DNA from 4 places in the Peribacillus phoenicis genome. Region 4 is predicted to be linked to each of the others. Evidence: riboswitches for the same ligand, from Rfam matches in the RefSeq annotation. Region 4 holds a riboswitch; each other region holds the start of a gene.
The links. A riboswitch is a leader RNA that binds a small molecule or an ion and turns the genes downstream of it on or off. The one in region 4 is predicted to bind cobalamin.
Positions count from the first base shown of each region.

Region 1: linked by a shared signal. The riboswitch ahead of ABC374_RS24965 (ABC transporter substrate-binding protein) and the one ahead of ABC374_RS09375 ((2Fe-2S) ferredoxin domain-containing protein) in region 4 are both predicted to bind cobalamin.
Region 2: linked by a shared signal. The riboswitch ahead of metE (5-methyltetrahydropteroyltriglutamate--homocysteine S-methyltransferase) and the one ahead of ABC374_RS09375 ((2Fe-2S) ferredoxin domain-containing protein) in region 4 are both predicted to bind cobalamin.
Region 3: linked by a shared signal. The riboswitch ahead of ABC374_RS03900 (ribonucleoside-diphosphate reductase subunit alpha) and the one ahead of ABC374_RS09375 ((2Fe-2S) ferredoxin domain-containing protein) in region 4 are both predicted to bind cobalamin.

Region 1 is NZ_JBDFMF010000001.1:5,031,554-5,034,666, reverse strand. It holds gene ABC374_RS24970 (polysaccharide deacetylase family protein) at 1-856, shown strand, start outside; cobalamin riboswitch at 943-1,117, shown strand; gene ABC374_RS24965 (ABC transporter substrate-binding protein) at 1,283-2,248, shown strand; gene ABC374_RS24960 (FecCD family ABC transporter permease) at 2,211-3,113, shown strand, end outside.
Region 2 is NZ_JBDFMF010000001.1:4,318,052-4,321,164, forward strand. It holds gene bcp (thioredoxin-dependent thiol peroxidase) at 1-271, opposite strand, end outside; gene ABC374_RS21240 (potassium channel family protein) at 334-753, opposite strand; cobalamin riboswitch at 993-1,185, shown strand; gene metE (5-methyltetrahydropteroyltriglutamate--homocysteine S-methyltransferase) at 1,332-3,113, shown strand, end outside.
Region 3 is NZ_JBDFMF010000001.1:777,485-780,597, reverse strand. It holds gene ABC374_RS03905 (manganese-dependent inorganic pyrophosphatase) at 1-908, opposite strand, end outside; cobalamin riboswitch at 1,202-1,382, shown strand; gene ABC374_RS03900 (ribonucleoside-diphosphate reductase subunit alpha) at 1,521-3,113, shown strand, end outside.
Region 4 is NZ_JBDFMF010000001.1:1,941,891-1,945,003, reverse strand. It holds gene cobJ (precorrin-3B C(17)-methyltransferase) at 1-748, opposite strand, end outside; gene ABC374_RS09375 ((2Fe-2S) ferredoxin domain-containing protein) at 763-1,131, opposite strand; cobalamin riboswitch at 1,284-1,473, opposite strand; cobalamin riboswitch at 1,677-1,866, shown strand; gene ABC374_RS09370 (hypothetical protein) at 1,850-2,008, shown strand; gene ABC374_RS09365 (energy-coupling factor ABC transporter permease) at 2,042-2,785, shown strand; gene ABC374_RS09360 (energy-coupling factor ABC transporter substrate-binding protein) at 2,787-3,098, shown strand; gene cbiQ (cobalt ECF transporter T component CbiQ) at 3,085-3,113, shown strand, end outside.

The DNA.
Region 1 (3,113 bases), 3.1 Mb from region 4:
TTTATGGATGGCGGCATTGCTGGGGATTTTGATTTTACCTGGATGCTCACAAGGGATTTTAGAAGGTATAGGCACAAAGACTGCTGCACCGATTGCGGAAGATGAAATTGAAGTCGCCGAAGCGGCGGAGAATGCGGAAGGGCAGGAATTGGAGGGCAAAATCGATACGGAAGACTGGATAACGGTCGAGTCCGACGTCCAGCTTCCAATCTTGATGTATCACAGCATTTCTGAAGGTAATCGCCTTCGGGTTCCAAGGGAGGAATTCCGGTCTCAGATGGCTTGGCTTCGGGAGAATGGCTACTATACATTATCCCCTGAAGAAGCATTCCTCGTATTAACCGAGAATCGGATGCCAAGTGAGAAGTGCGTCTGGCTTACTTTTGATGATGGCTATACAGATAACTTCACGGAGGCTTTTCCGATAATAAAAGAAAATGATATGAAAGCAACTGTCTTCATGATCGGGAAGTCCATTGATAAAGGTCATCACCTGACTGAAAATCAAATGATGGAGATGAGCAGGAATGGGATTTCGATCGAAAGCCATACTATCAACCATTTGGAGCTGAACCGCATGACGGCAGAGCAGCAAGAAGCTGAAATGGTCCAGTCGAAGGAGCTATTCGACCGTATTCTCGACCAGGACACGACAGTGCTTTCCTATCCGGTTGGCCGGTATAACGAAGAGACTCTCAGGCTGTCAGAGGAAGCTGGATACAAGATGGCAGTCACTACCGAACCTGGGGGAGCTTCAAGGGAACAAGGGATGCATGCCCTGCATCGAGTTCGGATTTCACCCGGGTTATCAGTCGATGGGTTTGCGTCACTGATTGAAAATGCTTCAAATCATTGAAGGTGGCAGGGGCATTTCGAACCTGTTCAGAAAAATCATTTAATAATCGATTCTTACATGGTGTATAATGAAGGCAGTGAAAATTATATACATATGAACGATTTGGTGTCGTAATGACTTAAAAGGGAAGCTGGTGAAATGCCAGCGCGGTCCCGCCACTGTATATGGGAGCTGACGGCTGTGTACCACTGTATGAGATATGGGAAGGTGCCGTTGACGATGACCATGAGCCAGGAGACCTGCCAAAATTCGTACACCTGTAACCTACGCGGATGGGAAGGTGTGTGGCAGACCATAAGAAGTCCGTAATGATATTGTTGCCATACAAGCACCTTCCGTTTAACGGGAGGTGCTTTTTGTTTTGGGGGCATCTTCCAAGATTATGAGGTGGAAAGAAATTAAATAAAAAGATTGTGGGGAATGAAAATGAAGAAAATTTTTGGTCTGATACTGTTGATGTTGCTTGTTGCAGGCATGATGGTCGGCTGCAGTGACACTACTGATGAAGGAAAAGAAAAGCAGCAAACGAATCATGCTCAACACGAAGCTTTCCCGATTACGATTAAAGATGCAACTGGGGAAAAAGTAACGATAGAACAAAAACCGAAGAAAATCGTTTCGTTAATACCAAGTAATACGGAAGTGGTCTTTGCACTTGGTTTGGGTAAAAAGGTCATTGGTGTTTCCGATAATGATAATTACCCGGAAGAAACGAAGGAAATTGAGAAAGTTGGCGGAATGGAAATGAACACGGAGCTGATTGTCTCCATGAAGCCTGACCTTGTTCTTGCGCATGCATCAAGTGCCCATAATTCGAATGAGGGTTTACAACAGCTTAAGGATGCTGGAATAGATGTCCTCGTAGTCAATGATGCACAAAGCTTTGACCAAGTCTATGAGTCTATTGAAATGATTGGACAGGCAACGGGTGAACATGACAAGGCAAACGAAATCGTTGCGGATATGAAAACGAAGCTCAAGGATATCGAGGAAAAAGCCAAATCCGTAAAGGAAGAGGATAGGAAGACAGTTTTAGTGGAGGTTTCGCCTTCACCGGAAATATACACACCGGGAAAAAATACTTTCATGAATGAGATGCTTAATATTATTTCAGCGGATAATGCTGCTGCTGATTTGGACGGTTGGGCAAAAATTGATGAAGAGTCGATGATTGCTGCAAATCCTGATGTCATCATTACAACTTATGGTTATTATACGAAAGATTCAGTAAGTGAAGTGAAGGGCCGAAAAGGATGGCAAGACGTAAATGCTGTTAAGAATGGCAAAGTCTTTGATGTCCATTCTGACTTGGTGACCCGTTCCGGTCCACGCTTGATAGAGGGAGTAGAGGAACTTGCCAAATCAGTCTATCCGAACCAATTTAACAACTAAATGGACGTTTGCTTATTTGATTGCGTTGTTAATTTTGTTATTCGCAATGACGATAGGCATTTCCTTTGGTTCGGTGTCAGTACCGATTCCCGTACTTTTACAAATAATCGGCAAGGAGATCTTTCATTTGCCGATTTCTGCTGATCCGGATGTGATGCTGACGAATATCGTGATGAACATCCGCTTGCCGCGTGTGTTGCTTGCGGGTTTGGTCGGGGCATCGCTTGCGATTGCGGGTGCGGCATTTCAGGGGCTGCTCCGGAACCCGCTCGCTGATCCTTACACATTAGGTATTTCATCAGGAGCATCGGTCGGCGCCGTATTGACAATATTCTTGAATATATCACTGCCGTTCATCGGTTTATACACTCTTCCGGCACTGAGCATCTTATGCTCAGTGCTCACGATGCTCTGCGTATTGACTTTTGCAAAAAAAATGGATCGATCGATGAAAGTGGAAACGATCATTTTAACGGGAATCATTTTCAGCTCGTTTTTAAGTGCATTCATTTCATTGATGATTGCGCTGACGGGTGATGAATTAAGACAAATCATCGGCTGGTTGATGGGAAGCGTTTCAATGCGCGGATGGAATTATATTGCAATCATTTTGCCGTTTTTTATTCTTGGTTCGTTTATCTTGATCATGAATACAAGTGAATTGAATGCGATGACTTTTGGGGAAGACCGGGCAAAACACTTAGGTGTGAATGTTAAGCGGCGGAAAATGTGGATCTTGATAGCCGGTTCGACATTGACAGGGGCAGCGGTTGCCGTTTCAGGGGCGATTGGCTTTGTAGGATTGGTCATTCCTCATTTTGTCCGAAAGATATGGGGACCTGACCATAAACATTTGCTTCCGCTG
Region 2 (3,113 bases), 2.4 Mb from region 4:
GCAGCAGAAAAGGCAATCCATGTTTTTCGATGAATTTTTCATGACGTGCAGCTGGGTCTGGGCTGATTCCAATGATGACAGCGTTCATTTCCTCAAATTGCTCATTATGGTCCCGGAAATCACAGGCCTCCGTCGTGCAGCCTGGCGTCATGTCTTTTGGATAAAAATATAAAACAATATATTTCCCCTTAAAATCCGATAGGGACACCATTTCACCATTGTTTGCAGGGAGCTTGAAATCAGGTGCTTTTTCTCCAATTTTAACTGTCATATTGAACCCTCCATTTCTTTCATTATGGTAAGAGTACCCAATAATCGAAAGAAACACAACTTTCATTTATCCTTCCTATCTTTGTGCTCCAAATCAATCACCGTCCGGATCACGAACGCTGCCGGCAGTGTATAACCGATGAAAGCCTGAATCGTAGCTATCATCCTCCCCATGCCAATCGGGGCTATATCTCCATACCCTACAGAAAACATCGTCATCGCACTAAAATAAAAAGAAGTCTTCAACTGTTCATAGAAAGTGCCATCCAATCGATTGCCCATATCAAGAATCACCGAATGATTCTGAAGTTCGTATAATAAATAAATCAGTGCAAATCCAACTAATATCGTCGCATATAAATTGCCTAGCCACAGCATATCCTCCAGAGAAAACTTCTTTCCTCCCGACTCAACAAGAAATAACGTACGAATGCTCATCACCATGCAAAAAATGATTCCTGCAATCAAGATGTAGAAAGTCATCCCCCACGCCCCATTTCAAAACGCCACTTCCTCTATACATACTCCCTGTCCAAACAATATATTCTTTTTTAGGAACAGACCCTTATCACCTACACACCTAATAGCCGCATACTTTTCCTGAATCTTTTTTTCATGTTGACCCTTTTGGTCGGATATGTTAAGATTGTCTAAATTTTTATAATAGTTTTTATTTTATAAATTTTTAGCCTGCAAACAGTTATCAAGGCAGGTTTTGTCAAATTTCATATGTGGAAATAGGTTCCTAATTTTAAATTAGGATTAAAAGGGAAGTCCGGTGTAATTCCGGCACGGTCCCGCCACTGTAATGGGAGTGTTAGCGCCATCCAATATGCCACTGATCCACAGATCGGGAAGGCCCGTCGCTAATGTTAATCCCTAAGTCAGGAGACCTGCCTATTTCGACAACACTGTTTTAACCTACGGGAGATAGGGAGGTGTTAGGGACCTTATAATTTTAAGGGGCATTTTGCATGCCTCTTTATTTTAAGCATTTCTAACCATCTCTTTTGACGGTTAGGAATGCTTTTTTTATTGCTCAATTAAATGAATATAGGAGGATGGGAATATTGAAAAGCAGTAGTTTGGGTTACCCTCGAATCGGGGAAAATCGTGAATGGAAACGTACATTGGAGTCTTACTGGTCCGGTAAAATCGATGAAGCAGAATTTACGGCACAGCTAAAAGCCATCCGTTTAGGCAACTTACAAAAACAGAAGAAGCGAGGCATTGATATCATTCCTGTCAACGACTTCACTTGCTATGATCAAATGCTCGATATGTCCGTCATGTTCGGTCTTGTTCCTGAACGTTATTCAGCCTATGAAAGCGGAAGCGTCCCCCTTTCCGTTTATTATTCAATGGCTCGCGGAAACAATGATGAAGTAGCTTCCGAAATGACGAAATGGTTCAATACGAACTATCACTATATTGTCCCTGAATTAAAGGTGCCACAGCTGACGTTAACAGAAAACAAACCACTTGCAGCATATCGGGAAGCCAAGGAAAACCTAGGGATTGAAACGAAGCCCGTATTGATCGGTCCTTATACTTTCATCTCCCTTTCCAAAGGCTTCAAAAAACAAGATATCCCTGGCATCATCCTGAGCCTGCTTCCCCTATACACGCAAATCCTGCGGGAGTTGGAGCAAGAAGGCGTGAAGTGGGTTCAAATGGACGAGCCTTCACTTGTTTCATCGATTTCCAAAGAAGATATGCAAACTGTTACTTACCTCTATGAAAAACTGAATGAAGCAGCACCAAACCTGAACATCATGCTACAAACATACTTTGATGCCGTGGAACATTACCAAGAAGTCATCGAATTACAAGTCCAAGGAATCGGTCTTGATTTTGTACATGACAAAGGGAGGAATCTAAGCAACCTGGAAGCATTCGGCTTCCCGAAGGACAAAGTGCTTGCTGCAGGTGTGATTGACGGAAAAAACATTTGGCTTTCTGATTTATCGAAAAAAATCCAATTGATCGAGACTCTTAAGACAATTGTAGCCGAAGACCAAATCTGGCTTCAGCCCTCTTGTTCCCTGCTTCATGTCCCGGTGACAGTTCGTAATGAAACCGCCCTTTCAAAAGAAGCGAAAGAGGCACTCGCTTTCGCTGATGAGAAACTTGAGGAAATCACACTCTTGGTCAAAGGGAATAATCAAGGCTTTGAAGCAATTGCCGAAAAAGTCGATGCCAATAAATTCACGCTTCAAACTTTAGCAAGTTCAAATGCCCGGAATCACGGAACTGTACAAGCCAATGTCGAAAAGGTTAAAACCAGGACCGCCGCCCGTCAGCTTCCATTTAAGGAACGTTACCAAAAACAACAGGAATTTTTCAAATTGCCTTTTCTCCCTTCGACTACGATCGGCAGCTTTCCGCAAACATTTGAAGTTAAACAAGCACGCGGGAAATTCAAAAGAGGAGAATGGACCGCTTCGCAATATGAAATATTCGTTAACGAAGAAATTGGCAGATGGATTGAAATCCAAGAAGAAATCGGTTTGGATGTCCTTGTTCACGGGGAATTCGAACGGACGGATATGGTTGAATACTTCGGCCATAAGTTAGGCGGATTCGTCTTTTTAGAAAAGGGTTGGGTACAATCCTATGGATCCCGCTGTGTGAAACCACCAGTCATCTACGGCGACATCCATTTCATCGAACCGATGACAGTCAGAGAAAGTGTATATGCACAATCACTGACGAAGAAGACGGTAAAGGGAATGCTTACAGGTCCTGTTACGATTTTGAACTGGTCATTTGTTCGTGATGATATTTCCAGGGAGAATGTTTGCTATCAGCTGGCGCTCGCTTTGGAAAAAGAAGTCATTGCA
Region 3 (3,113 bases), 1.2 Mb from region 4:
AAGACCGGCACGATTTGTTTTTTACGCGATACAACGCCTTCTAAGACGGCGATGTTGTTGTTTAATGACACGTCGTATGCTTTTTCCACTGCATAAGCTGCTTTACCAAGAGCCAAGGCAACAGAATCATTAGTCAAGATATCCGTTACGACGAATAGGAATAAGTCCAATTCCTTCACAGCGATTACCGCTTCAATCGCCGCTTCCAATTCAGCTTGCTTAGCAAGGACTTCGTTCGGATCAACAGCATTTACCTGTGCTATCTCCACTTTAGCCATTCCCATGGAGAATTCCTTTGCATCAAGAGTGATAAGCTGAGCAATCGTTTTGTCGCTCAAGTCAGCTCCCGCCTTCAACATTTCCAAGCCATATGTTTCAGCGTCGACTCCCGCAATGGCAGCCAATTCCATAGCTGCTGCAACGTCTTGCTCCGTGCATGTAGGTGATTTGAACAATAAAGAATCGGAAATGATGGCAGACAGCATAAGACCTGCGATCGCTTTAGGAACTTCAATGCCGTTTTCTTTATAAATTTTATTTAAAATGGTTGCCGTACAGCCAACTGGTTCCGCACGGTAATATAAAGGATCGCTCGTTTCGAAGTTAGCGATACGGTGATGGTCGATAACTTCCAACACACGGACTTGGTCAATATCTTCAGCACTTTGCTGGCGTTCGTTATGATCGACCAAAATTACTCCATCAGCTTCCCCTGCAACTTTTTCCACAAGACGGGGAGCTTCGAATTTGAATTGGTCCAATGCATATTGAGTTTCACCATTCACTTCACCCAGACGAACTGGTTCAGCATTGATACCTAACTGCTTTTTCAGATCTGCATAAGCGATTGCTGAACAGATTGTGTCTGTATCCGGGTTTTTATGTCCAAAAACTAATACTTTTTCCAAGATTTTATCCCCTTTTTCATAAATATTTTTCCGCGAATCCCCTCACCGCAATAAGGGAGAGCCACCTTTACTAGACACTTTATTTTAACACAAAATCCAGTAAAATCAGCGCTTGAATTATCCATTCCCCAATAAAATCTTTCATTACTTCACCCTCTGCCATCACTTTGTCAATAGATAAGGGTTGGTTTTTTTCAAATATATTAGTTGAATTATCATCGTATATGGCTTACGATAATATAAGCAGAAATACTAGATATTGATTACATAAACAATACCAATAACTATATATAGAATTTTTTGTAATCCAAGGTGCCAGTGATGGCTGAAAAGGGAATCCGGTGTAAACCCGGAACTGTCCCCGCAACTGTAAATGTGACGAAATGAGAAACCCACTGTATAGCTCTCTATACGGGAAGGACTCAAAGTAGGATGATCATGAGTCAGGAGACCTGCCTTGAATTTTTCACGTTTCTTATTCTTCGGGGATTGAGATGATGAAACGATAGTATAACGGCTATTTTTTCATGGCTCTTTTATTCTATCGTTTGATCCGCTCAATTCTTTGGGCGGTTTTTTTATTTTAGCGGAAGTTAACAAGGAGGATTATTAATGACTCAAACATATAACTCTACCATAAGTGAAAATGACACAGAAACGAAATCCATCCAGCTTGAGATGTTATCGAAGGAATTCGAAGGCCGTCTCGATATGGAAAAGTTCAAAAAGCGTTTTACAAAATGGCTTGATCGCAAAAGTGACTCAACCGAAGAACAGGCATCAAAAAAACTGATTCAGCTCGCTCTTGAAGGTGTGGATATCGATGCTCCGGATTGGACATTCGTTGCTGCAGCAGAACTGTTGAATACAATGTATAGGGATGCACAAGCCAATCGAGGTTATGAAGGCAAGAGTTATGGCCCATTCTATGAGCTGATCACAGAACTCTCCCAGCTTTCGGAAGGTCAGCGTTATCCAATTTATAAACCAGAACTGCTATCTTCATATACAAAAGCGGAAATTGAGGAATTGGGTTCGGTGATCGACCCGGAAAAAGATAAATTATTCTCTTACATAGGCATCTACTTATTGAACGACCGCTATCTGGCCCGCCCAAAAAAGGACAAGGTCTACGAATTGCCACAAGAACGTTTCATGATCATTGCGATGGAAATCATGCGAATGGAAAAAACGGAGCACCGCCTGCAACTTATAAAAGAAGCATACTGGGCCATGTCCAACCTTTATATGACCGTTGCGACTCCTACACTCTCCAATGCAGGTAAAACACATGGACAGTTAAGCTCTTGCTTTATCGACGCAATTGAAGATTCGATTGATGGCATCTATCTATCAAACTACGATGCAGCAAAAGTATCTAAATTCGGCGGCGGTGTCGGCCTTTACGTTGGTAAGGTTCGCTCGCTTGGTTCTGATATCCGGGGTTTCTCTGGAAACAGTTCCGGCACGACGCCCTGGATTCGACTATTCAACCAGACAGCTGTAAGTGTCGATCAATTGGGTCAACGTAAAGGTGCCATCGCGATTTACTTGGATGCCTGGCATAAAGATATCATGAGCTTCCTCGATTTGAAGACACAAAACGGGGATGACAGATTAAAAGCCCATGATATTTTTACAGGCGTATGCATACCGGATTTATTCATGGAGGCTGTACGCGACAGAAAAGAATGGTATCTTTTTGATCCGCATACCGTTAAGCAAATCCTTGGATTTTCACTTGAAGATCTTTATGACGAGAAGAAAGGCGAAGGAAGCTTCAGGAATCATTATGCACTTGCTGTCGAGGCCGCAGAAAATGGCACGCTTCCAAACTATAGCTTTGAAAAAATCAATGCGATGGACATCATGAAAAGCATCATGATTTCTCAATTAGAAGAAGGCGTACCGTATATGTTCTACCGCGATGAAGTTAATCGGAAGAATCCCAATAAACATAAAGGTATGATTTATTGTTCTAACCTTTGTACGGAGATTGCCCAAAACCTAAGCCCTTCGACGATCACGGATGAATATGAAACAGAAGATGGAGATGTTGTTGTGGTTCGTAAAAGCGGCGATTTCGTTGTCTGCAACCTTTCATCCATTAACTTGCCACGAGCGGTGGGCAGCGATGTTTTGGAAAGATTGATTCCCATTCAGATCCGTATGCTGGACAATGTCATTGATGTGAATAATCTTCCT
Region 4 (3,113 bases):
TCTGATAGCCTCTTGGTGTGATGATTTTTTCATCATATAAAAAGGTGGATGAATTCCCGATAATGACGGTGGTCAACATTCCAATATCGTGATTCAACATATCCTGCAAATTGGTTATAACAACATCCTGCCTATCGCGATAAGCACTTTTCACCAACCCGACAGGTGTATCCGGCGAGCGGTAGCGAAGGAGAATTTTCTGTGTTTCAACAATTTGCCGGGTCCGCCTGCCGCTGCGCGGATTATAAAGTGCAATGACAAAGTCTGCCATTGCAGCTGCTTCAACCCTTTTAGCGATCAGTTCCCAAGGAGTTAAATGATCACTGAGGCTGATCGTACACGAATCGTGCATGACTGGTGCCCCAAGTAAAGACGCACATGAGTTGATTGCAGAAATGCCAGGAATGACTTCAATGCCCACTCCAGTTTCTTCTTTCCAGCCTTTTTCAATCAATACTTCATAAACCAACCCTGCCATCCCGTAAACTCCGGCATCCCCACTGGAAATCACCGCCACTTTCTTTCCCAGCTCCGCTTGTTTCACTGCTTCCTGTGCACGTGATACCTCTTCAGTCATCCCCGTACTAATGATCGTTTGATTTGTAAGCAGTCCCTGAATGAGTTCAACATAAGTTTTATAACCAATGATGTAGTCACTTTCTTGAAGGGCTTCGACGGCACGTTTGGTAATGTGTTCAAAATTCCCGGGCCCAAAGCCCACGACGAATAATTTACCGTTTGTACTCATTAAGACATCTCCTTTTACGCTTTGTTCTTTGAAATACCCGTATGAGCAGGAAAATCTGGATTAGGGGTCATTTCGCCATCATTGAATTGATAGATCATCTGTGGAACAAACTCACCCTCATCGATATTACTGACGATCTGCCGACCGAAATCAGGCGTTTCCACTCGATACCAGTTTCCTTGGGGATAGGCAATCACAACGCAGGCATCCTTACATCTTCCGTTACAGCGTGTCCTGGTTGTATGGATTTTTAGATCCAGTCCTTTTAAAGCAATTTCATCACGAATCGCTTGGGTTACTTCTTCCCCGCCCTTTTTCATGCAGCTGCTCCCATTACAAATCAACAGATGCGTATTTGTACCCGTCAAATTCCAAGTAGTCATCTTCTTCCTCCTGAGTTCAGGGAAAAGGCAAAATAAAAAACCTTAACATTAGAGTCAAGGTTTTAAAAAAACTATATGAATGAGGAGCCTAAGGCAAGCATGCCAAATCCTCCCAAAATCGTCATAGTCCTTCTACCTTTCCCTCCGAAAAGTATCATGCAATTTTAAAAGCAGGTTTCCTGGCTTACGCTTCATTTTACTTTGTCCCTTCCCGGCATCAGGCCAGTGGCTATCGACAATTTCATCAGCGTTTACAGTAGCGGGGGCTGCATCGGATTTTCACCGATTTCCCTATTATCCCTTGCTTATTCACACAAGGGCACTTTTAAAATGAAATATTTGGTTTTATTATACATTTCTAACTAACTTAATCTATCATATAACAACTTTATCAAAATTCAATAGTTTATTCCGACTGTTTAGAAAAGTTTAATAGTGTAAAACCAGTTACAATCCTTTCCTCGCAACAAACTTCGTCCCGAAAAAAAAAAGATAGTGTAGCTGGAATAATTTCTTTATGGTAAACTATACGAGAATTTTCAAAATAATTACATAAGTTTCATGGTGTTGAATTTCTCGGAATTCAGCTTAAAAGGGAAGCCGGTGAAAATCCGGAGCGGTCCCGCCACTGTAAAGGGAAGTTCCATTACTTTAATCCACTGTCAAATGAGATGGGAAGGATGTAATGGGATGATGAACCAAAGCCAGGAGACCTGCCATGAAGCGTGAAACTGTTTCAGCCTACGAGGATGGGCGTGCGGATCAGGCAGAATGGCCCATGGTTGGTTCATGCTGCAAAATTCCTGTTCATTACGCACTTCTTTCCTTTGAGAGAAGTGCTTTTTATTTTGGGCGCCGCTTTTCTTCTCAAGATTGATCAGAAAAATCAAAAGTGTTGAAAGGAGAAAGAATGAAAAGAACCAATTGGAAAATTATTTATTTTGTCATTTTACTGCTTTTTGTTCCAAAACGGGCATTGGCCATGCATATCATGGAGGGCTTTTTACCCATAGAATGGGCTATATTCTGGTGGGCCTTGACGCTTCCATTTTTAATCTTGGGTTACCGGTCCATTAGGTCCAAAGTAAGGGAAAACCCAGAAACAAAAATGATACTTGGCCTATCGGGCGCATTTGTATTTATTTTATCGGCCTTAAAAATCCCTTCCGTTACCGGAAGTTCTTCGCACCCTACCGGAGTTGGTTTGGGTTCCATATTATTCGGACCATTGGCCATGAGTGTCGTTGGCTCCATCGTTCTGTTATTTCAAGCTGTATTACTGGCTCACGGAGGATTGACGACATTAGGAGCCAATGCATTTTCCATGGCCGTTTGCGGACCGTTCATTGCTTACTTTGTCTTCAAGGGTGCAACTAAATTGGGGTGGTCTTTTTCACTTGCCGTTTTCTTGGCGGCTGCTTTTGGAGATTTAGGAACCTATGTGGTCACTTCCGTTCAACTTGCCCTTGCTTTTCCATCCGAGGTAGGAGGATTCATGGCCTCTTTCAGTAAATTTGCAGGGATTTTTGCCCTTACCCAAATTCCCTTGGCAATCAGTGAGGGGTTATTGACAGTCGTCGTGATGAATTTCTTAAAAAAATACAATCTAGGCGAATTGAAATTGCTGCGAGTTTTATCCAAGGAGGCCCGTTAATATGAAAAAAAGTCTACTGCTGCTTTTCCTGGTTGTCATTCTTGCAACCATACCGTTAATCACCCAACAAGGAACGGAATTTGGCGGTGCCGACGGCGAAGCTGAGGAAGCCATCACTAAAATCCATCCGGAATACAAGCCATGGTTCAACAGTATTTGGGAGCCGCCAGGTGCAGAAACCGAAAGCTTATTATTTGCGCTTCAAGCTGCAATCGGAGCCGGTTTCATTGGATACTTCATTGGCGTGATGAGACAAAGGAATAAGCAAACCAAACAAGAATTGGCAGAAAAATCGAAGCATGTTACTCATTGATAAATATGCCTATTT